DNA from 3 places in the Azoarcus sp. DD4 genome. Region 2 is predicted to be linked to each of the others. Evidence: predicted binding sites of a transcription regulator. Region 2 holds the regulator's gene; each other region holds the start of a gene.

Region 1 (7,862 bases), 470 kb from region 2:
CTTCCTCGGCCCCAAGGAAATGCGCGAGGTTCTGCACGGCGATCGTGCCATTGTCCGCATCGCCGGGCAGGATCGGCGTGGGCGGCCGGAAGGCAAGATCGTCGAGGTGCTCGAGCGCGCCAACACCCGCGTCGTCGGCCGTGTGCTCAACGAGCACGGCGTCATGATCGTGGTGCCGGAAAACCGCCGGTTGGCGCAGGACATCCTGGTTGCGCCGGGGGGCAAGAAGGTGCTGCCCGGCCAGGTGGTGACGGTCGAGCTGGTCGAGCAACCGACCAAGTATGCGCAGCCGATCGGTCGCGTCGTCGAAGTACTGGGCAACTACGCCGACCCCGGCATGGAAATCGAGATCGCGCTGCGCAAGCACGACCTGCCCTTCGAGTTCTCGGCCGAGACCAAGGCCGAAACGCGCAAGCTGCCTGCGACGGTGCGCAAGAAGGACTGGGCCGGCCGCGAAGACATCACTGCGCTGCCGCTGGTCACCATCGATGGGGAGACCGCCAAGGACTTCGACGATGCGGTGTATTGCCAACGCCAAGGCCGCGGTTTCCGCCTGGTGGTGGCGATCGCCGACGTTTCGCACTATGTGGCGGCAGGTAGTGCGCTCGACAAGGATGCCTACGATCGTGGCAACTCGGTGTATTTCCCGCGGCGGGTGATCCCGATGCTGCCGGAAAAGCTCTCCAACGGATTGTGTTCGCTCAATCCGCAGGTGGAGCGGTTGTGCATGGTCGCAGACATGAGCATCTCGCTGACCGGCGCGATCAAGGCCTACCGTTTCTATCCGGCGGTGATGTTCTCGCACGCCCGGCTCACCTACACCAAGGTGGCGGCCGCGCTGTACGACAAGGACGCAGCCGCGCTCGACGAGGTCGGTGCGCTGCTGCCGCAGCTCGAGGATCTCGACAAGCTGTTCCGGGTGTTGCTGAAGGCGCGAGCAAAGCGCGGTGCGATCGATTTCGAGACCACCGAGACGCGGATGATCTTCGATGACAACGGCAAGATCGAACGCATCGTCCCGGAAACCCGCAACGACGCGCACCGCCTGATCGAGGAGTGCATGCTGGCTGCCAACGTCTGCGCGTCCGACTTTTTGCAGAAGCACGAGCACGCGGCGCTCTATCGGGTGCACGAGGGGCCGACGCCGGAGAAGCTCGACAAGCTGCGCGGTTTCCTTTCCGAGTTCGGCATGGGCCTGGGCGGCGGCGACGAACCGCATGCCAAGGATTACGCAGCCCTGCTCGACAAGGTCAAGGATCGCCCCGATGCCCAGCTGCTGCAGACGGTGATGCTGCGCTCGCTGCGCCAGGCGGTGTACAGCCCGGACAACGTCGGTCACTTCGGCCTCGCCTACGAGGCCTATACCCACTTCACCTCGCCCATCCGCCGCTATCCCGACCTGCTGGTGCACCGCGCGATCAAGGCTGTACTGAAGAGCGAAAAGTACGCTGCGGGTGATTGGGACGACATCGGCCTGCACTGCTCGACCACCGAGCGCCGTGCCGACGAGGCGACCCGCGACGTGGTGTCCTGGCTCAAGTGCTACTACATGCAGGACAAGGTCGGCGAGGAGTTCGAAGGCAGCGTTTCGGCGGTGGTGCCGTTCGGCCTCTTTGTCGCGCTCGACGACATCTTCATAGAGGGCCTGCTGCACGTTTCCGAGCTCGGCGCCGACTACTTCCATTTCGACGAGACCCGCCACGCGATGCTGGGCGAACGTACCGGCAAGCAGTTCCGTCTGTCCGACCGGCTGAGGGTGCAGCTGGTCCGCGTGGACATGGTGACGAACAAGATCGATTTCCGCCTGGTCGAAGGGCCGTTGCTCGCCAAGCCGGCGACTATCGTGGCCGAGGCGCCCGGAAAAACTGGCCGCAAGGCGAAGTCGGCGGCGCCCGTCGATGTCGCGCCGGTGCTGCAAAGTGCGCCCGAAACGGTAGAATCGCGCCCCGCCGCAGCCGTGGCGGAAACAAAGACACCGGTTCGTCGGGCACGTGCGGCATCGCCCAAGCGGGCTGCCGAGGTGGTCGAACCTGCCGTTGCGGAAGAGGCAAAGCCTGCAGCTACGAAGCCTGCCGCAAAGCGTGCTACGGCCAAGCCGGCGACGGCGAAGGTGAAGTCCCCGGCGGCGAAGGTTCCGGCAACCAAGGCTCCGGCAACCAAGGCCGGCAAGCCGGCGGCGGCTAAGTCGAAGCCGGTCAAGGCTAAAACCACGACTGCCAAGAAGGCTCCGGCCAAGACGAGCAAGGCCGCCAGCGGTACGAGCAGTACAGCAAAGAAGGGAAAACGCATTGGTTAAAGCCGCAGACACCTCCGCCTCCCGCCTGATCTACGGCTTTCATGCCGTATCGGCGAAGCTGCGCCAGGCACCGGAGGCGGTGTTCGAAATCTACCTGTCGGGCGACCGCAAGGATGCCCGCGTCAAGAAATTCCTCGCCGTGGCCGAAGCTGCCGGCGTGCGTATCGTGCCCAGCGAAGGCGATCGGCTCGACGCCATGGTCGGTACCCGTCGCCATCAGGGGGTCGTGGCGCGCATCGACGCCACCCGGCGCGAGCTCAAGCTGGCCGACGTGCTCGACAGCCTGGACGAGAACGCGCTCATCCTGGTGCTCGACGGCGTGCAGGATCCGCACAATCTGGGCGCCTGCCTGCGGGTGGCCGACGCCGCCGGTGCGCATGCGGTGATCGCGCCCAAGGATAGGGCGGTCGGGCTCAATGCCACCGCGGTCAAGGTGGCGAGCGGGGCTGCCGACACCGTGCCCTATATCACCGTTACCAACCTGGCGCGGGCCTTGCGCGAGATGCAGGAGGCGGGCATCTGGGTGGTGGGAGCTGCCGGCGAGGCAGAAAAATCGCTCTACGAGGTCGACCAGAAGGGGCCGGTGGCCTGGGTGCTGGGGGCCGAGGGCGATGGTCTGCGCCGGCTGACGCGCGAGACCTGCGACGAGCTGGCCCGCATTCCCATGCACGGTAGTGTCGAGAGTCTCAACGTCTCGGTGGCTAGCGGCATCTGCCTGTTCGAGGCACGCCGCCAGCGCGACTGAGCGCCACAAAAGTGGCATGCGGGACGGCGTGTGCGGCCAGGCGCACGCGTCTTGCTTGCCGCAGTCAAAGTAGTCATCGAAACAGGAAGGCGATGGACGTGCATCGACAGCGAGGTCGAGGATGAAATCTGCGCTGAGTTTTCTGGTCGCGGCCAAGCGCTGCGAAATCCACGGGCTGGAGCAGCTCGAAGTCACCTGCGGGCTGGTAAAGCAGGTCGGGGAGCTGATCCACATGCTGCAGAAAGAGCGCGGCGCATCCAATGTGTTTCTCGCCTCGCGCGGCAGCCGCTTCGGCGAGCAGCGCGCGGAGCACGTGGCGGCCAGCGTCGCGGTCGAGGCAGCGGTGCGCGAGCTGTTCGAACGGCTTGCCACCGATTCTGCCCGCATGGCTGGCGGCATGCGCCTCTTCAGCCGCATCGCCTATGTGCTGCACGGACTCAACACCTTGCCTGAACTGCGCAGGCGTGTCGCCCAGCACCAGATCACGGCCGAACTGTCCACCCGCAGCTTCAGCGAGTTGATCGCCGGCCTGCTGGCGGTGGTGTTCGAGGCGGCCGACACGGCTGTCGATCCGGCCATTTCGCGCGCGCTGGTTGCGCTCTTCAACTTCATGCAGGGCAAGGAACTGGCCGGCCAGGAGCGTGCGGTCGGCGCCGCCGCCTTCGCCGCCGGGCGGCTGGAGGCCGGCGAGCAGCAGCGCATGCTCCATCTGATCGACGGTCAGGAGCGCTGCTTCCAGCTCTTCGTCGAATTTGCCGATCCCACACTACGCACCATCTGGCGCAACGCCCAGACCACGCCCGAAATCGCCGAACTTGAACGCATGCGCCGCATCGCCACGACCACGGCGGCGGGCAAACCGGTGCCGGACAGCAGCGACCGCTGGTTCGAGTGCGCCACGGCCCGCATCGACGTGATGCGCCAGGTCGAGGACTGTGCGACCAACGCGCTGCTGCAGTTGTGCGAAACCAAGCTCGCCGCCGTGCGTGCGGATCTCGACAGCCATACCCGCGTGCTCGACACGCTGACTGCGGCCGGGGGGGATGCGCTGCCGCCCGCCACGCTGGAGGCCCTGCTCCAGCAGGCCGGTGCCGGCCTGGCCGCGGTGCCGCCGGCGCCGCCGGGCGGTCTGCCTGCTGGCGACGGCCTCGGGCCGCAACTCGGCCGCTCCGTGCTGGAGCTGATGCAGGCGCAGTCGCAGCGTCTGCAGACCATGAGCGACGAACTCAATACCGTGCGCGCCGCGCTCAACGAGCGCAAGCTGGTGGAGCGTGCCAAGGGGCTGCTGATGGCCAGCCGCGGGTTGAGCGAGGAAGAGGCCTACAAGCTGCTGCGTCAGACCGCCATGAACCAGAACCGTCGCCTGGTCGAGGTCGCCGAGGCCACGCTCGCACTCGCCGACGTGTTGCGCCCCGAGTAAATCCCCTCTTGCCGCACTGGCTTTGTGCGGCACGTCTGCCTATTGCACTGCAGCAGTGCGCATTCGCGCATTCGCTGCAGGCCGCAAACCGCACAGATCTGGCGCAAACCCGCATTTCCAGCGGTTTTCCGAAGCTGGCACGCTTGCTGCTAATCCCTTGGTAAGCCGAACCAACGACGGTTCGGCGTTCGATATCTGACGAACACTGGACAACGGCGTCCATTTCCTTACTGCACCAGTTGTAGCAAGGAGATGGGCGCCTTTTTGTTTTTGGACTTCGCCAAGGAGCGCGAGATGACCAAGCAGACCATCAAGACCCCCGAACTGTCCCGCCGGGGATTCCTCAAGGCCGGCGCCGCTGCCGGTACCGCCACGCTGCTGTCCGGGCTGTTCCCGGGGGGCGTGTGGGCGGCGGGTTCCGACGCGCCGGAGAAGAAGGAAATCAAGGTCGGCTTCATCCCGCTCACCGACTGCTCGTCGGTGGTGATGGCCGCGACGCAGAAGTTCGACGAGAAGTACGGCATCAAGATCATTCCGAGCAAGGAAGCGAGTTGGGCAGCGGTGCGCGACAAGCTGGTGTCCGGCGAGCTCGATGCGGCGCACGTGCTCTACGGCCTGGTCTATGGCGTGCATCTCGGCATCGGCGGCCCGAAGAAGGACATGGCGGTGCTGATGACGCTCAACAACAACGGCCAGGCGATCACGCTCTCCAACCAGATGAAGGAGAAGGGGGCGACCGACGGTGCCTCGCTGAAAAAGGTGGTCGCCGCCAGCGCGCCGGGCACCTACACCTTTGCCCAGACCTTCCCGACCGGCACCCACGCGATGTGGCTGTATTACTGGTTGGCCGCCAACGGCATCCACCCCTTCCAGGACGTCAAGTCCATCGTGGTGCCGCCGCCGCAGATGGTGGCCAATGCGCGCGTCGGCAACATGCACGGCTACTGTGTGGGCGAGCCCTGGAACCAGCGCGCCATCGTCGACAACGTCGGCTTCACCGCGGTCACCACCCAGGACATCTGGACCGACCATCCGGAAAAGGTGCTCGGCACCACCGGTGATTGGGTGGCCAAGAACCCCAACAGTGCCCGCGCGCTCACCGCCGCGGTGCTGGAGGCCTCGCGCTGGATCGACGCCTCGATCGCCAACCGCCGTACCACTGCGGAAACCGTGGCGGCGCGCTCTTACGTCAATACCGACATGGACGTCATCCTCGGCCGCATGCTCGGCCGCTACGAAAACGGCCTCGGCAAGACCTGGGATGATCCCAATTTCATGAAGTTCTTCAACGACGGCGCGGTGACCTTCCCTTACCTGTCGGACGGCATGTGGTTCCTCACCCAGCACCGCCGCTGGGGTCTGATCGACAAGGATCCGGATTACCTCGGGGTGGCCAAGGCGGTCAACCGTATCGACATCTACAAGCAGGCCGCCACTGCCGCTGGCGTGTCCCTGCCCAAGAGCGAGATGCGCAGCAGCAAGCTGATCGATGGCGTGGTGTGGGACGGCAAGGATCCGGCGAAGTACGCCGGCAGCTTCAAGGTGAAGGTCTGAGCGAACCCGGCGCCGCACCGCCCCGGCACGCCGGCCCCTTCGGGGGCGACCGTGGAGCGGGCGGGGGCACAACGAATGTAAGGAGCGAATGATGGCGACTGCAACTGTGACGATGGATGGTGCGTCGGGCGTGGCGCCCGCCGCCGAAGGTGTCGATGCCCCCGCTGCGCGCAGCACCGCGGTGCGGAGTGAAAAGGTGACGGAGAAGGCTGTGGAGCAAATCGTGAAGCCGGCCGCCGCACCAGCGGCCAAGAACCCCGGCAGGGTGGGCGAGTGGTTGCAGGCGTTGCTGCGCGCGGTGTTGCCGCCAGTGATCGGCATGGCCCTGCTGATCGGTCTGTGGCACCTCGGCACGCTCAACGGCGGCGGCATTCCCAGCCCGGCCAAGACCTGGCAGGCGGCGGTGGCGCTGTTCTCCGACCCCTTCTATCGCGAAGGCCCCAACGACCAGGGCATAGGCTGGAACGTGCTGGCCTCGCTGCAGCGCGTCGGCATCGGCTTCGGCATCGCCGCGCTGGTTGGCATTCCGGCGGGCTTCATGCTCGGCCGCTTCGCGGTGCTGTCGCAGATGATGAACCCCATCATCAGCCTGCTGCGTCCGGTGAGTCCGCTGGCCTGGCTACCGATCGGCCTGCTGGTGTTCCAGCGTGCCGACCCGGCCGCGACCTGGACCATCTTCATCTGCTCGATCTGGCCGATGATCATGAACACCGCCCAGGGCGTGACGCGCATTCCGCAGGACTATCTCAACGTCGCCCGCGTGCTCAACCTGTCCGAGTGGAAGATCTTCACCAAGATCCTGTTCCCGGCGGTGCTGCCCTACATGCTTACCGGCATCCGCCTCTCCATCGGCACCGCCTGGCTGGTGATCGTGGCCGCGGAAATGCTCACCGGCGGCGTCGGTATCGGCTTCTGGGTGTGGGACGAATGGAACAATCTCAAGGTTGAGCACATCATCATCGCCATTTTCGTGATCGGCATCGTCGGTCTCATCCTGGAGCAGGCGCTGATGCTGATCGCGCGCCGCTTCAACTACGAAAGCCGCTAACGGGCCACTGAGGAGTCACGGTCATGAGCAAGAAAATCGTCCAGATCGAAAACGTCGGCCAGACGTTCGAGACCAAGAAGGGCAAGTTCACCGCGCTGCGTGAGATCGACCTCGACATCTTCGAAGGTGAGAGCGTCTCGCTGATCGGCCACTCGGGCTGCGGCAAGTCCACCCTGCTCAACCTCATCGCCGGCCTCACCCGGCCGACTTCCGGGGTGATGCTGTGCGACGGTCGCGAGATCGCCGGCCCCGGCCCCGAGCGCGCGGTGGTGTTCCAGAACCACTCGCTGCTGCCCTGGCTGACCTGCTTCGACAACGTCTACCTGGCAGTGGAGCGGGTGTTCTCCAGCAAGGAAGGCAAGGCCAAGCTCAAGCAGCGCACCCACGACGCGCTGGCGCTGGTCGGCCTGACGCACGCCGAGAACAAGTACCCGCACGAAATCTCCGGCGGCATGAAGCAGCGTGTCGGCATCGCCCGCGCGCTGTCGATGCAGCCGCGCATCCTGCTGATGGACGAGCCCTTCGGCGCACTCGACGCGCTCACCCGCGCCAACCTGCAGGACGAGCTGATGAAAATCCTCGCCGCGACCAAGGCCACCATGGTGATGGTCACCCACGACGTCGACGAGGCGGTGCTGCTGTCCGACCGCGTGGTGATGCTCACCAACGGTCCGGCGGCCACCATCGGCGAGATCCTGGAAGTCGGCCTGGAGCGCCCGCGCGACCGCCTGGCGCTGGCGCACGACCCGCATTTCGCCGAATGTCGCGCGGCCATCATGGAGTTCCTCTACCAGAAGCA
Region 2 (7,862 bases):
GACGCCGAACTCGCCACCCTCTCGCGCCGCGTCGGCGACGCACTGAGCGCCCGCGGCTGGCTCCTCGCCACCGCCGAATCCTGCACCGGCGGCTGGATCGCCGAGGTGGTCACCGCCACCGCGGGCAGTTCCGCCTGGTTCGACCGGGGCTTCGTCACCTACTCCAACGCCAGCAAGATCGACATGCTGGGTGTCGCCGGCGCCACCCTCGCCGCGCACGGCGCGGTGAGCATCGAGACCGTACTGGAGATGGCAAGCGGCACCCTGGCACGCAGCCATGCCGACGTCGCCGTGGCGGTGTCGGGCGTTGCCGGCCCGAGCGGCGGCAGTGCCGAGAAACCTGTCGGCATGGTGTGCCTGGCCTGGGCACGACGGGACCAGCCCGCGCAGGCGACGGTCTGCCGCTTCGATGGCGACCGCGAGGCCGTGCGGCGCCAGACGGTGCTGCGGGCGCTCGCCGAGGTGATCGCGCTCGCAACCTAAACCGGCACCGCCAGCGCCCCGCCTGCACGTGGTGTAGAGGCAGTGCCGCCAGCACCCGCGCCACGACCTGATTGCGCCTTGAGTTGCTGTAAATACATTCAGGCAATAGACTGCACGCCAGCGTGACAACCGCCTAGCGGCTGCCACATTCCTGCAAGCTCTGTGCCATAATTCGCCAATCACTTAGGAACACTTCACATGGACGACAACAAGGCCAAGGCCCTTGCCGCGGCGCTCTCGCAGATCGAAAAGCAGTTCGGCAAGGGTTCGATCATGCGCATGGGCGACGGCAATGTCGAAAAGGACATCCAGACCGTTTCCACCGGCTCGCTCGGGCTCGACATCGCGCTCGGCCTCGGCGGCCTGCCGCGCGGCCGCGTGGTCGAGATCTACGGTCCTGAATCCTCCGGCAAGACCACGCTCACGCTGCAGGTCGTCGCCGAAATGCAGAAGCTGGGCGGCACCGCGGCCTTCATCGACGCCGAGCACGCGCTCGACGTCGGCTATGCCGAAAAGCTCGGCGTGAACATCACCGACCTGCTGATCTCGCAGCCTGACACCGGCGAACAGGCGCTCGAAATCGCCGACATGCTGGTGCGCTCGGGCGGTGTCGACGTCGTCGTCATCGACTCGGTCGCCGCGCTCACGCCCAAGGCCGAAATCGAAGGCGAGATGGGCGACCAGCTGCCCGGCCTGCAGGCCCGCCTGATGAGCCAGGCGCTGCGCAAGCTCACCGCCAACATCAAGCGCACCAACACCCTGGTGATCTTCATCAACCAGATCCGCATGAAGATCGGTGTGATGTTCGGCAACCCGGAAACCACCACCGGCGGCAACGCGCTCAAGTTCTACGCCTCGGTGCGCATGGACATCCGCCGCACCGGCACGATCAAGCGCGGCGACGAAGTGGTCGGCTCGGAAACCAAGGTCAAGGTCGTCAAGAACAAGGTGTCGCCGCCGTTCAAGGAAGCGCACTTCGACATCCTCTACGGCGAAGGCGTGTCGCGCGAGGGTGAGATCATCGACCTCGGCGTGGATCACAAGATCGTCGACAAGTCCGGCGCCTGGTACGCCTACAACGGCGACAAGATCGGCCAGGGCAAGGACAACGCTCGCGAATTCCTGCGCGCCAACCCGGCACTGGCGCGCGAGATCGAGAACAAGGTCCGCGTCGCCCTCGGCCTCAAGGAAATGCCGGTCGACGGCATCCTGCCGGCGGCGGCCGAGGCCTGACTTCGGGTCACACGACCATGGGCGAACCCAGCCTGCGCGAACGAGCGATCCGCCATCTGGCGCGGCGGGAGCATTCCCGCAGCGAACTGGCGCGCAAGCTGGCCGCCCACGGCGATGCGGAGGAAGTGGACGAAGTACTCGGTCGGATGAGCGAACTCGGCCTGCTCTCCGACACCCGCTTCGCCGGCGCCTGGGTGCGCGGCAAGGCCGGACGTTTCGGCGCCGCCCGCCTGCGCCGCGAACTCACCCGGCGCGGCGTCGCCGCCGAGACGATAGACGAGGCACTGGCCGCCGAGTGCGGCGATTCCGAACTCGATCGCGCCCGCGCGGTGTGGCAGGCGAAGTTCGGCAGCGCCCCGGGCGATGCACGCAAATGGGCGCGACAGGCCCGCTTCCTGCAAAGCCGGGGCTTCGCTTCCGACCTGATCCGCAAAATACTGAAAGAAAGCCCCGATGAGTCTGCTTAAGGTCACCGGACTTCAAAAGCGCTACAAGGCGCGCACCGTGGTGCACGACGTCGGCTTCGAAGTCGACGCGGGCGAGGTCGTCGGCCTGCTCGGCCCCAACGGCGCCGGCAAGACCACCTGTTTCTACATGATCGTCGGTCTGGTGCGGGCCGATGGCGGCGAGATCCTGCTCGAAGACGCCCGCCTCACCCACCTGCCCATCCACGAACGCGCCCGCCTCGGCCTGTCCTACCTGCCACAGGAAATGAGCGTGTTCCGCAAGCTCACGGTGGCGGAGAACATCCAGGCGGTGCTCGAACTGCGCGGCCTCGACAGCGGCCGCGTGGCAGAGCGCCTGGAAGAACTGCTCGAGGAACTCGGCATCGCCCACCTGCGCAACAGCACCGCGATTTCACTGTCCGGTGGCGAGCGCCGCCGCTGCGAGATCGCGCGCGCGCTCGCCACCGATCCGCGTCTAATCCTGCTCGACGAACCCTTCGCCGGTGTCGACCCCATTGCGGTGCTCGACATCCAGAAGATCATCCGCTTCCTCAAGGAACGCGGCATCGGTGTGCTGATCACCGACCACAACGTGCGCGAAACCCTGGGCATCTGCGACCGCGCCGCCATCATCAGCGAAGGGCGCGTCCTGGCCAGTGGCCAGCCGCGGGAAATCATCGACAACGAGCAAGTCCGCCAGGTATATCTCGGCGAGCACTTCCGTCTCTGACCGCCGCCCACCATGAAGCCCACGCTACAACTCAAGCTCTCCCAGCACCTCACGCTGACGCCGCAGCTGCAGCAGTCCATCAAGCTGCTGCAGCTCTCCACGCTGGAGCTCAACACCGAGATCGAGCGCTTCCTGCTCGAGAACCCGATGCTGGAGCGCGAGGAGCCCGACGGCGGTCACGATTTCCAGGCTTCGATCGCGCCCTCCGGTGCCACCCAGAGCACGTCGACCGGCGATGGCCCCGGCGATGCGGCTCCCGAGCACGAACCACGCTCCGAGAACAGCGACTCCGCCAGCTTCGAGGAAGGCATGGACTGGTCGGGCAGCGGCAGCGGTTCGAGCGGCAACCGCGACGATGACGACGACGTCGACTTCCAGGAATTCCAGGCTGCCGGCATCTCGCTGCGCGACCATCTCGACCAGCAAGTCGCCCTGTCGCCGCTGTCCGACCGTGATCGCTCCCTGGTGCGCTTTCTGATCGAGGCACTGGACGACGACGGCTACCTACACCAGGAGCTCGAAGAACTGCTCGAACTCCTGCCGCCGGAGCTCGACGTCGAACTCGACGACCTGAGCATCGCATTGCGCCACGTGCAGAGCCTGGAGCCCGCCGGCATAGGCGCACGCACCCCGCAGGAATGCCTGGCGCTGCAACTGCAGGCGATGCCGGCCAACCCGGTGCGCAACTTGGCGCTGGAAATCGTCAGCCAGCATCTCGAACTGCTCGCCGAGCGCAATTTCGCCAAGCTCAAGAAGCTCACCGGCTGCGACGACGACGCCCTGCGCGCGGCCCATGCCCTGATCTGCCGCCTGGACCCGCATCCGGGCGCCCAGCACTCGGTGGAAGAAACCCGCTACGTGCTGCCCGACGTGGTGGTCCGCAAGCAGCGCGGCCGCTGGACGGTGCAGCTCAACCCCGAGGCGATGCCGCGCCTGCGCATCAACCAGCTCTACGCCAGCATCCTGCAGCAGAACCGCGGCCAGGGCGGCGGCCTGACCAGCCAGTTGCAGGAGGCGCGCTGGCTGATCAAGAACGTGCAGCAGCGCTTCGACACCATCCTGCGCGTCTCCCAGGCCATCGTTGACCAGCAGCGGCAGTTCTTCGATCATGGGGAGGTGGCGATGCGGCCGCTCACGCTCAGGGAGATCGCGGACCAGCTCGAATTGCACGAATCCACTGTGTCGCGCGTCACCACGCAGAAGTTCATGGCGACCCCGCGCGGCGTGTTCGAACTCAAGTATTTCTTCGGCAGCCATGTCGCCACCGACACCGGTGGCGCGGCCTCTTCCACGGCGATTCGCGCGCTGATTCGCCAGCTGGTCGATGCCGAGGACAGGAAAAAACCCCTGTCCGACGCCAGGATTGCCGAATTATTGGGCCAGCAGGGTATCGTGGTGGCAAGGCGTACCATCGCCAAGTACCGCGAGTCACTCAATATCCCGCCGGTCAGTCTGCGCAAAACGATCTGAAAGAGGAGTCATCATGAATCTCAACATCACCGGGCATCACGTCGAAGTCACGCCGGCCATCCGCGAATACGTGATGACGAAGCTGGACCGCGTCATCGCTCATTTCGACAACGTCACCAGCGTGAACGTGATTCTCTCGGTGGAGAAGCTGAAGCAAAAAGCCGAGGTCACCGTACACGTGCGCGGCAAGGACATCTACGTCGAGAGCGACGATGCCAACCTCTACGCCGCCATCGACAGCATGACCGACAAGCTCGATCGCCAGGTGCAGAAGTACAAGCAGAAGGTGGCCGATCACAACCACGACGCGCTCAAGCACCAAAGCCCCGAAGCGTGATCTTTTCATTACGTCGTCCGATCTAGGGTGTGGGTATAATCCGCGCGTTTTCACGACGCGCCTGCCCGCACCCCCGATCGCCAGACCGCCATCCCGCGGTGCCAGCGTCGCCGGCGCCGCGCAAGCTTTCCAGCGCATGAGCCTGATAGCCCAACTCCTGCCACTCTCCAACGTGGTGGTCGACCTCGATGCCAGCAGCAAGAAGCGGGTTTTCGAGCATGCCGGCCTGCTGTTCGAAAACAATCAGGGCATTGCCCGCAGCACTGTATTCGACAGTCTGTTCTCCCGCGAACGACTCGGCTCCACCGGTCTGGGCCAGGGCATCGCCATTCCGCATGGCCGCATCAAGGGCCTGAAGGAAGCCGCGGGCGCCTTCCTGCGCCTGTCGACGCCGGTGCAGTTCGACGCCCCCGACGGTCGTCCGGTCAACCTGCTGTTCGTCCTGCTGGTACCGGAACAGGCCAACGAGGCCCATCTGCAATTACTCTCGGAACTGGCGCAGATGTTCAGCGAGCGCGCTTTCCGCGAGCAGTTGCTGAACGCCCCCGACGCCGCCTCCATCCACGCGCTGTTCGCCAACTGGGGGCCCGATGCGGCAGACCAGCGTCGCGCGGCTGTATGAGGATCAAGGCCAGCGGCTGCAGCTGACCCACGTCAGCGGACCGCTCGATGCGGTGCTCTCCGTTGCCGAGGAACGCATCTGGCCGGCCGACCTCGTCGGCCACCTCAACCTGATCCACCCCACCCGGCTGCAGATCCTCGGCGCCGCCGAACTCGAATGGGCGCGCCGCCAGTCGCGCGAGAAAGTCGCCCACCACCTCAACGGCATCCTGTCGGCACGGCCACCGGCCATCATCATCGCCGACGGCTGCGAGACGCCGAACATCGTGCACGGCGTGTGCAACGCGCACAACGTCGCGCTGTTCTCCACGCCCCACCCTTCGGCCAGCGTCATCGACCAGCTGCGCCTCTACCTGTCGCGCCAGCTCGCCGAGAAGATCTCGCTGCACGGCGTGTTCATGGACGTGCTCGGGATCGGCGTGTTCATCACCGGCAACTCCGGTGCCGGCAAGTCGGAGCTGGCGCTGGAGCTGATCTCGCGCGGCCACGGCCTGGTGGCCGACGACATCGTCGAATTCTCGCGCATCGCGCCGACGGTGCTCGAAGGCCGCTGCCCCGAGTTGCTGAAGGATTTCATCGAAGTCCGCGGCCTCGGCATCCTCAATATCCGCACCATCTTCGGCGAGACCGCCTGCCGGCGGAAGATGCGCCTGCGGCTGATCTGTCACCTCGAGCGGCGCCAGCCCGGCCAGGACGATCCCAACCGGTTGCCGGTCCAGCAGGAAGTGCAGAACATCCTCGGCGTGCCGACACCGCGCGTCACGCTGCCGGTCGCCGCCGGCCGCAACCTCGCGGTGCTGCTCGAAGCGGCGGTGCGCTCCACCATCCTGCAGCTGCGCGGGGTCGATTCCACCCAGGAATTCATCGATCGCCAGAGCCGGATGCTGCACGGCGACGGCGACACGCCCTGAGCGCCTCGGCCGCCTGACACGAAACGTCCCCGAGGGGTGGCAGCATGCTCGAGACGGCCCGGCGCCCTTGCCGCAGCGCGGCGTCGGCTGCTAACCTCGTCCCCTTTGCCGCCCGACGCCGCCCGCCATGACCCCCGCCGCCCCCGATTACCTGGAACGCATCCTCAACGCCCAAGTCTATGATCTTGCGGTGGAAACGCCACTGGATCTGGCGACCAACCTGTCGGCGCGCTGCGGCAACCGGATCTACCTGAAGCGCGAGGACATGCAGCCGGTGTTCAGCTTCAAGCTGCGCGGCGCCTACAACAAGATGGCCCAACTTTCGCCGCAGGCACTCAAACGCGGCGTGATCTGCGCCTCCGCCGGCAACCACGCCCAGGGTGTCGCGCTGTCGGCTCAAAAGCTGGGCGTGCGAGCAGTGATCGTAATGCCGACCACCACCCCGCAGATCAAGATCGACGCAGTCCGCAATCGCGGCGGCGAGGTGGTGCTGGCGGGCGAATCCTACTCCGATGCATACGCCCATGCGCTGGAGCTCGAGCAGGCGGAGAAACTCACCTTCGTCCATCCCTATGACGATCCGGACGTGATCGCCGGCCAGGGCACGATAGGCATGGAGATCCTCCGCGCCCACCCCAAACCCATCCACGCCATCTTCTGTGCGGTCGGCGGCGGCGGCCTGATCGCCGGCATCGCCGCCTATGTGAAGCGCCTGCGGCCGGAAACCCGCATCATCGGCGTCGAGTCGGACGGCGCCGAGGCGATGACGCAGTCGCTCGCCCGCGGCGAGCGCGTCACCCTCGACCAGGTCGCACTGTTTGCCGACGGCACCGCCGTCAAGCAGGTCGGCTCCGAGACCTTCCGTCTCTGCCAGCAGTATGTCGACGAGATGATCGTGGTCGACAACGATGCCATCTGCGCCGCGATCAAGGACGTCTTCGAGGATACCCGCTCCATCCTCGAGCCGTCCGGCGCACTCGCGATCGCAGGCGCCAAGGAGTACGCCAAGCGCCACCAGCTGCACGACCAGCACCTGGTCGCCGTCGCGTCCGGCGCCAACATGAACTTCGACCGCCTGCGCTTCGTCGCCGAACGCGCCGAACTCGGCGAGCAGCGCGAGGCGGTGCTGGCGGTCACCATCCCGGAACAGCCCGGCTCGTTCCGCAAGTTCATCAACGTGCTGGGCAACCGCGACATCACCGAGTTCAACTATCGCTACGCTGACGCCGAACGCGCCCATATCTTCGTCGGCGTCAGCGTACGCAGCCGCGAGGAAGCAAGCCGCCTGGTCGACATGCTCGGCGAGCACGATCTGCCGGCCATCGACCTCACCGACGACGAACTCGCCAAGTCCCACGTCCGCTACATGGTCGGCGGGCGGGCGCCGCAGGTCGCGAACGAACTGGTGTACCGCTTCATCTTTCCCGAGCGGCCTGGCGCCCTGCTCAACTTCCTGTCCAACCTCCGCTCGGACTGGAACATCAGCATGTTCCATTATCGCAACCACGGCGCCGACTTCGGCCGCGTGCTGGTGGGCATGCAGGTACCACCGGAAGACAAGTCCGCCTTCGAGGCATTCCTCGAGCGCCTGGGTTACGAATACGCGGCAGAGACCGCCAATCCGGCGTACC
Region 3 (7,862 bases), 890 kb from region 2:
CATCGGCGGGCCGTCCTTCGGCGCGCGCTCGGCGGCGGAGAACACCGTGGCCGACATCGCCCGCCTGTGCGCGCACGCCCACCGCTACCACGCGAAGATCTTCGTCGCGCTCAACACCATCCTGCGCGACGACGAACTCGAAGCCGCCCGCCAGCTGGTGTGGCAGGTATATGAGGCCGGCGCCGACGCGCTGATCGTGCAGGACATGGGCCTGCTGGAACTGGACCTGCCGCCCATCCAGCTGCACGCCAGCACCCAGACCGACATCCGCGACGCCGCCAAGGCGCGTTTCCTGCAGGACGTCGGCTTCTCGCAGATCGTGCTGGCGCGCGAACTCAGCCTCAAGCAGGTGCAGCAGATCGCCGCCGCCACCGATTGCCAGCTCGAATACTTCGTGCACGGCGCGCTGTGCGTGGCCTACAGCGGCCAGTGCTACATCAGCCACGCCCACACCGGGCGCAGCGCCAACCGCGGCGAGTGCTCGCAGGCCTGCCGGCTGCCCTACGACCTCGCCGACAAGGACGGCAACATCGTCGCCAGCGACCAGCACATGCTGTCGATGAAGGACAACAACCAGAGCGCCAACCTGCGCGCGCTGGCCGACGCCGGGATCAGCTCGTTCAAGATCGAGGGCCGCTACAAGGACCTCTCCTACGTCAAGAACATCACCGCTCACTACCGCCAGCTGATCGACGAACTGATCGACGGCGCCGACGGCGAGTACAGCCGCGCCTCGTCCGGGCGCAGCCAGTTCCTGTTCACGCCGCGCCCGGAAAAAACCTTCAACCGCGGCTACACCGACTACTTCGCCAACGAACGCCAGCACGGCATCGAGGCCTTCGAGTCGCCCAAGTTCGTCGGCGAGGCCATAGGCCGGGTGACCAAGATCGACAGCCGCCAGCGCAGGTTCTTCGACGTCGAGCGTACCGAGCCCATCCACAACGGCGACGGGCTGGCCTACTACAACCCCAAGGGCGACCTCGTCGGCCTGCGCATCAACACCGCCGAGCAGCTCGCCGACGGCACAGACCGGCTGTTCCCGTCCGACGCGCTACCGGCCGACCTGGTGCCCGGCACCGCGGTCTTCCGCAATCACGACCACGCCTTCGAACGGCTGCTGGAGAAGAAATCCGCCGAGCGCCGGGTCCGGGTGGATCTGCGCCTGTACGACACCGCCGACGGCTACGGCCTCGGCCTCACCGACGAAGACGGCGTGCAGGTCGACGTCACCGTGACCTGTGTGCGCGAACCGGCGCAGAACGTGGAACGCGCCCTTGCCGGCCTGCGCGACAACCTCGCCAAGCTGGGCAACACCATCTTCACCGTCGGCGAACTCCGGCTGGACGTGGCCGGCGCGCCCTTCATCCCCGCCTCCATGGTGAACGGCCTGCGCCGCGAAGCCTGCGACAAGCTCGAAAGCGCGCGCCTCGCCGCCCATCCGCGCCCACCGCGCGCCGCGGCGGTCGAACCGCCGGCGCCCTACCCGCAGGATGCGCTGTCCTATCTCGCCAACGTGCTCAACGACAAGGCGCGCGCCTTCTATGCGAAGCACGGCGTCAGCCTGATCGAAGCGGCCTACGAGGCCAACGAAGAGACCGACGAAGTCTCGCTGATGATCACCAAGCACTGCCTGCGCTACAGCTTCAACCTGTGTCCGAAGGAAGTGAAAGGCATCCGGCCCGAGCCGATGACGCTGATGAACGGCAAGGAAAAGCTGACCTTGCGCTTCGACTGCAAGCGCTGCGAAATGCATGTGGTGGGCAAGCTCAAACCGCACGTCGCCCATCTGCACCAGCACGTACCGGCGCAGAAGCTGCAGTTCTACGCCTCGCGGCCGACGGTCTGAGAGGCGCTTCGCGCCTAGTAGTGCGGCGGGATCTCGTCTTCCGGGCGCAGGCGCGCGGCCGGCTGGGCGGACTGCACCTGCTGGGCGAGCTGGCGTAGCTGCTGCTGCAACAGATCGATCTGCTGCTGCTGGCGGTAGACGGTGCGATTGAGTTCGTCGAGCTGGTCTTCGGCCAGCATCTGCTTGGCTTCGAGGCGTTCCAGGCGGTCTTCCATGGGGGTTCCGGGGCGATGGCAGGGCGCGATTCTAGCCCTCCGCCACCGCCCCGGCCACGAAAGCGGTGCCGAAACTCAGCGCGTCGCCGCCATTGCAGCCACCGCGGCGGTCAGCGCCGGCACGATCTCCGCACCATCGCCGGCATCCAGCAGTTCGCGCGCATGCTCTATCAGCGCCTGGGCCTCGTCCTCCTGTTTGCCGACCTTCAACTCCGCGGCAAAGCGCCCGATGCTGCCCGCGACCAGGCGGGTGATGCGACCGTTCTCGCCCGCCACCTTGGAGGTCTTGATCGCATTGGCGATCAGGTCGGTGATGATGGCGTGGTAATCCTTGTCGGCCACGGCATCCTCCTATTCTTCGACCAGTTCGGCGTTGTAGTTCTTCAGGCGCTGGCCGGCAGCAACACCGAGGATCTTGGCCAGCCAGGGCGGCGGCGAGTCGGTCATCATGTGCTGGAACTCGGCCAGCACCACCGCGGCCTCGCCGCCCTCGATGCGCTTGATCGGGTAGATGCCGCCCTTGATGACCTTGGCCGCGGCCGGACCGCCGACCGAGACCACGTAGAGCACATGGCAGTCGGAGATGAGCTGGACGCGGAAACCGTTCTTGTCTTCGGCGAAATCGGCCTCGAGCGCGTCGCGGATGCCGACCAGGCGGGCTTCGGTGGTCGACACCTGGTAGACCAGGTAGCGCACACAGGAACCGAAATGGCCATTGAGCGCCTCGCCGCTGTCTGACGCGAGCGCCACCCGCACCGAGCCCGGCATGTCGCCTTCCTCGTAGGGCTGCACCGGCGGCAGCACCTCGCCGTCGGCGTCACCCCAGAGGATGCGCACTGCCAGCTTCATCGCTTCCAGGCCGATGCCGATGTCCTCGCCGTCTTCCTCGCCGTCGGCGCTGGCGAAAGCGGTCTTGAGATCGGTGACGGTCACGGTGCGCAGCTCGTCGACGTCGATCTGGTCGCTGCCGATGCGGTTCTGCAACACGTCGATCAGTTGCGGCAGGGTGATGCCGGGCATGGCCCGCGCCGCCAGCGCCACGCGCAAGGCGGCATCACGGGTGATCGGGGCTGGACTCTGTTGCATGGGAGAGACTCCTCTGTCGGGGATTTTCACAATCTCCAAAGCACGATGAGTGCCAACCGGCATCGTCGCAGCACCTTCCTCCAAGCCGCTGATTCCATTGAACTCATGCAAAGCCGCCGGCGGTAGGTCGACGCCGCGGCAATGTCACACGCTCGACAATTGCCCGCTCCGCTCCGGCGCAGACGGCGCAAAGCGGTCCAGCAGGAAATCGATGAAGGCACGCACCCGTGCCGGCTGGTTGCGGCGCGCCGGATACACCGCGTAGAGGTCGGCGGTGGGCAGGGTGTAGTCCGGCAGTACCGCGCGCAAGCGGCCGCTTTCCAGGTACTTCGCCAGATCCCATTCCGAGCGGATGAGGATGCCGTGGCCGTCCAGCGCCCAGCCCAGCACCACATCGCCGTCGTTGGAGGACAGCGTGCCGCGCACCTTCACCGTCTCCACATGGCGGCCGCTCGACAGCCGCCAGATGCCGTAGGCGTCGTCGTTCTGGCGGTGAAGGATGCAGGCGTGGCGGGTGAGTTCGGCCGGTGTCTGCGGCGCACCGTGCGTTTCGAGATAGGCCGGCGAGGCGCACAGGAAGCGGCGGTTGCTCATCAGCTTGCGCGCCGACAGGCGGCTGTCCGGCAGTTCGCCGAAGCGGATCGCGAGGTCGAAGCCGGTGGCGACGAGGTCGATGGGCGCGTCGGTGAGCTGCAACTGCACCTCCACTTCCGGATGCTGGCGCGCGAAGGCGGACACGATGGGCGCGATCGTGGTGCGGCCGAAGCCGAGCGTGGCGTTGACCCGCAGCAGGCCCTTGGGCGCGGCGCGCCGATTGCCCAGCGAGGCTTCCATATCCTCGATGTCGGCAAGGATGCGGCGCGCGTGTTCGAGGTAAAGCTCGCCCTCGTCGGTGAGGCTCACCCGCCGCGTGCTGCGGTTGAGCAGGCGCACGCCGAGGCGCTGCTCGATCTGCGCCAGCCGCTTGCTGACCGCTGGCGGCGTCAGGTTGAGTTCGCGCGCGGCGGCGGTGAAGGAACCCTTGTCGGCGAGCAGCAGGAAGAAGGCGAGTTCGGAAGGAGCGTCCATTTTTAACTTTTTCGACCTAATGATTTTAATTCTTATCGATTCTACGTCTTCTGGAATTCAATAAGCTTCGCTCCGTTCGCTGCCGCTTGCAGCGCCCCCAAGGAGGAAAGCCCCATGAAAATCATCGACATCCGTGAAGTCACCAAGCCGATCAAGTCCAACATCCGCAACGCCTACATCGACTTCAGCAAGATGACGCTGAGCCTGGTGGCGGTGGTCACCGACGTGATCCGCGACGGCAAGCCGGTGATCGGCTACGGCTTCAACTCCAACGGCCGCTACGGCCAGGGCAGCCTGATCCGCGAGCGCTTCCGCCCGCGCCTGCTCGAAGCCGCACCGGAATCCCTGATCAACGATGCCGGCGACAACCTCGATCCGCACAGGATCTGGGCGACGATGATGACCAACGAGAAGCCCGGCGGCCACGGCGAGCGCTCGGTGGCCGTGGGCACCATCGACATGGCGGTATGGGACGCGGTGGCGAAGATCGCCGGCAAGCCGCTCTACCAGCTGCTGGCCGAGCAGTACGGCACCGGTACGCCCGATCGCAAGGTGTTCGTCTATGCCGCCGGCGGCTACTACCACCCGGGGCAGGATCTGGAAGCGCTGAAGAACGAGATGCGCGGCTACCTGGACCGCGGCTACAAGGTGGTCAAGAAGAAGATAGGCGGCGCCCCGCTCGCCGAGGACCTGCGCCGCATCGAGGCCATTCTTTCCATCCTGCCCGCGGGCTGCAAGCTGGCGGTGGATGCCAACGGCCGCTTCGACCTGCCCACCGCGATCGACTACGCCAAGGCGCTGTCGCAGTACGACCTGTTCTGGTACGAGGAGGCCGGCGACCCGCTGGACTATGCGCTGCAGGCCGAACTGGCGAACCACTACGCAGGCCCGATGGCCACCGGCGAGAACCTGTTCTCGATGCAGGACGCGCGCAACCTGATCCGCTACGGCGGCATGCGCCCCGACCGCGACTGGCTGCAGTTCGACTGCGCGCTGTCCTACGGCCTGGTCGAATACCTGCGCACGCTGGAGATGCTGAAGGACAACGGCTGGTCGCCCAGCCGTTGCATTCCCCACGGCGGCCACCAGATGTCGCTCAACATTGCCGCCGGCCTCGGCCTCGGCGGCAACGAGTCCTACCCCGACCTGTTCCAGCCTTACGGCGGCTTCCCCGACGGCGTCAAGGTGGTCGACAGCCATATCGAGATGCCCGAGCTGCCCGGCATCGGCTTCGAGGGCAAGGCCGACCTCATCGCCGAGATGCGCGCGCTGGCGAGCTGATTCTCGTAGTAGCGCGATAGCGGCCTCCCTTCGCGGGGCTCGGCCGCCATCGCTCGTTTCATCTGTGAACGTGACGATGCATGGGCCTAGGCGCCGGCGTCGTCGCCGACCAGGCCCGACGGCGCACCGTCGTTCAGGCGGGCGACGTCGCGCACGTTCTTCTGGACGGCAATCGCCGCGAACAGGCTCAGGAGGAAGGACATCGCATAGAAGCCCTTTTCGCTCGACGCCAGCGTCGCGTTCCACAGGCCGATGGCCAGCAGCAGTACCGCCAGCATGAAGGACAGCCAGCACAGCCCGTGGTAGATCCCGGTTGTCGGTGTACCTTCGAGCCGGTCGCGCACCGTCTTCTGTAAGGACACCGCGGCGAACAAGCCATACATCAGGACGGTGAAGTAATAGCCCTTTTCGTTGAGCTGCATGTCGGCATTCCAGAGACCGACGAGATAGGTGAGCGCGCCGATGAACAAGGCTGCCCACGAAGCCCCGATGAAGGCGCCAGTAGGTTTGTGCATGTGCGGAGGCAACTGCATGATTCATCCTTCGGAGTAAATGACGTGTCAATATATATTCAATTGACATTAATTTGCCAGCTCGACCGGGGGCGATTCCGGCCGGCGTCGCGGAGACGACTTCCGGTAGCATCGGGCTGATTCGCGCTCAAGCCACGACAACGATGGCCGTTGAGGACACAACGAACTCTCTCAGGACCGCTCCCATGACCGTCAAGGCCCGTCTCATCCTGCTTTCCCTGCTCGGCTCGGCCGGCATGCTGGCCATCGGCCTGTACGCGCTGTTCGAGCTGTCCGGCTTCAACCTCGCCATGGCCGACTCCTTCGCCCGCATCAAGGCCGGCGAATCCTCGCTGGTCGCGGTCGGCCGCGCGCAGGCGGCCTTCAAGACCCAGGTGCAGGAGTGGAAGAACGTGCTGATCCGCGGTAACGATGCCGCCACCTACGAGCGCCACCTGAAGGGCTTCGAGCACGAGGAAGCGCTGGTGCAGCAGGAACTGGCCAAGGTGCAGCCCTATGCCCGTGAAGCCCTGCCCGGGATCGACATCGGCGCCCTGCTCGCCGAGCACCGGCAGATGGGGCAGCGCTACCGCGAAGCGCTGAAGCGCTTCGATGCCAACGACCCCGAAACCGGCAAGGCGGTCGACAAGGCGGTGCGCGGCATGGACCGCACCTTTGCCGGCGGCCTAGACAAGCTCGTCGAAGCCATCCAGGCCCACGAGGCGGCCACGCTCAACGACACGCTCGCGGCCGCCGGCCACACCCACGCCACGGTGCGGACCAGCCTGCTGGTGGTGCTGGTGGTGCTGATCGGCGCAATGGGCACGATGGCGACACTGATGGTCCAGCGCATCGTGCGGGCCCTGACCGGTCTGGCTGCGACGATGAACCGTGCCGCGCGCGAACGCGACCTGCGCCTGCGGGCCGCGGCGGACGGCCAGGACGAGATCGCCGCCACCGGCCGCGGCTTCAACAGCATGCTCGAAACCTTTCAGCAGCTGGTCCGCCAGATCAACGAGCAGGCGGGCAGCGTCGCCGGCAACACGGCAGACGTGGCGCGTGCGGTGGGACACATCGACGGCAGCGTGAGCGTGCTCAACGACTCCACCGCCACCGTGGCCGCCTCCATCGAACAACTCACCGTGTCGATCAACCATGTGCGTGACAACGCCGCCCAGACCCTGGACATCACCCGCGAGTCGGCCCGGCTGGCCAACGAGGGCGGCGAGGTGGTCGGCCGCACGGTCGGCCGCATGCTCGACACCGCCGGCCGCGTGCGCGAAGCCGCCCGCAACGTGGACGAACTCGGTGCCCACTCCTCCGCCATCGGCGACATCGTGCAAGTCATCCGCGAAGTGGCCGAGCAGACCAACCTGCTCGCCCTCAACGCCGCCATCGAGGCAGCCCGCGCCGGCGAGCAGGGTCGCGGCTTCGCGGTGGTGGCGGACGAAGTGCGCAAGCTCGCCGAACGCACCGCGCAGGCAACGCGCGAGATCGGCGTGAAGATCGCCGCCGTCCAGCAGCAGGCCGGCCAGGCAGTGGAGGAAATGCGCCAGATGGTCGAGCAGGTCAACGCCGATGCCGAACTCGCGCGCGAAGCCGGCGAGGTGATCGTGCACATCCAGGACCGCACCCGCCGCGTCGTCGACGTCGCCAGCGAGATCAGCGCGGCGCTGCACGAGCAGGCGGTGGCGAGCGACACCATTGCCCGCCAGCTGGAAACCATCGCCCGCTCCAGCGACCAAAGCACCGCCGCGCTTGGCGATACGACGCGTTCGGTGCGCAGCCTGGAAGGCATGGCCGCCCGCATGCACGAGGCGGCGGCGCAGTTCAGCGTCTAGCGTCCCTGCCCGC

What was found. Region 2 encodes sigma-54, which starts transcription at its own class of promoters, with help from an activator protein. Its sites were predicted from a motif close to TGGCACGCTTNCTGCTNA; they were not measured.
Region 1: a site for sigma-54 is predicted at 4,597-4,614, ahead of CJ010_RS05675 (CmpA/NrtA family ABC transporter substrate-binding protein). Genes of this name have one in related genera too.
Region 3: a site for sigma-54 is predicted at 3,185-3,202, ahead of CJ010_RS07640 (dinitrogenase iron-molybdenum cofactor biosynthesis protein). Genes of this name have one in related genera too.

What each region holds. Positions count from the first base shown of each region.
Region 1 covers NZ_CP022958.1:1,183,578-1,191,439, forward strand. Annotated here, with positions in the region: gene rnr (ribonuclease R) at 1-2,296, shown strand, start outside; gene rlmB (23S rRNA (guanosine(2251)-2'-O)-methyltransferase RlmB) at 2,289-3,041, shown strand; gene CJ010_RS05670 (nitrate regulatory protein) at 3,163-4,461, shown strand; gene CJ010_RS05675 (CmpA/NrtA family ABC transporter substrate-binding protein) at 4,756-6,015, shown strand; gene ntrB (nitrate ABC transporter permease) at 6,107-7,063, shown strand; gene CJ010_RS05685 (ABC transporter ATP-binding protein) at 7,087-7,862, shown strand, end outside.
Region 2 covers NZ_CP022958.1:710,946-718,807, reverse strand. Annotated here, with positions in the region: gene CJ010_RS03445 (CinA family protein) at 1-483, shown strand, start outside; gene recA (recombinase RecA) at 682-1,716, shown strand; gene recX (recombination regulator RecX) at 1,734-2,183, shown strand; gene lptB (LPS export ABC transporter ATP-binding protein) at 2,170-2,892, shown strand; gene CJ010_RS03425 (RNA polymerase factor sigma-54) at 2,905-4,362, shown strand; gene hpf (ribosome hibernation-promoting factor, HPF/YfiA family) at 4,376-4,699, shown strand; gene ptsN (PTS IIA-like nitrogen regulatory protein PtsN) at 4,836-5,321, shown strand; gene hprK (HPr(Ser) kinase/phosphatase) at 5,290-6,231, shown strand; gene ilvA (threonine ammonia-lyase, biosynthetic) at 6,359-7,862, shown strand, end outside.
Region 3 covers NZ_CP022958.1:1,605,776-1,613,637, reverse strand. Annotated here, with positions in the region: gene CJ010_RS07655 (U32 family peptidase) at 1-1,846, shown strand, start outside; gene CJ010_RS07650 (SlyX family protein) at 1,861-2,061, opposite strand; gene CJ010_RS07645 (hypothetical protein) at 2,137-2,403, opposite strand; gene CJ010_RS07640 (dinitrogenase iron-molybdenum cofactor biosynthesis protein) at 2,413-3,147, opposite strand; gene CJ010_RS07635 (LysR substrate-binding domain-containing protein) at 3,292-4,215, opposite strand; gene CJ010_RS07630 (mandelate racemase/muconate lactonizing enzyme family protein) at 4,330-5,496, shown strand; gene yiaA (inner membrane protein YiaA) at 5,583-6,011, opposite strand; gene CJ010_RS07620 (methyl-accepting chemotaxis protein) at 6,215-7,849, shown strand; gene queG (tRNA epoxyqueuosine(34) reductase QueG) at 7,839-7,862, opposite strand, start outside.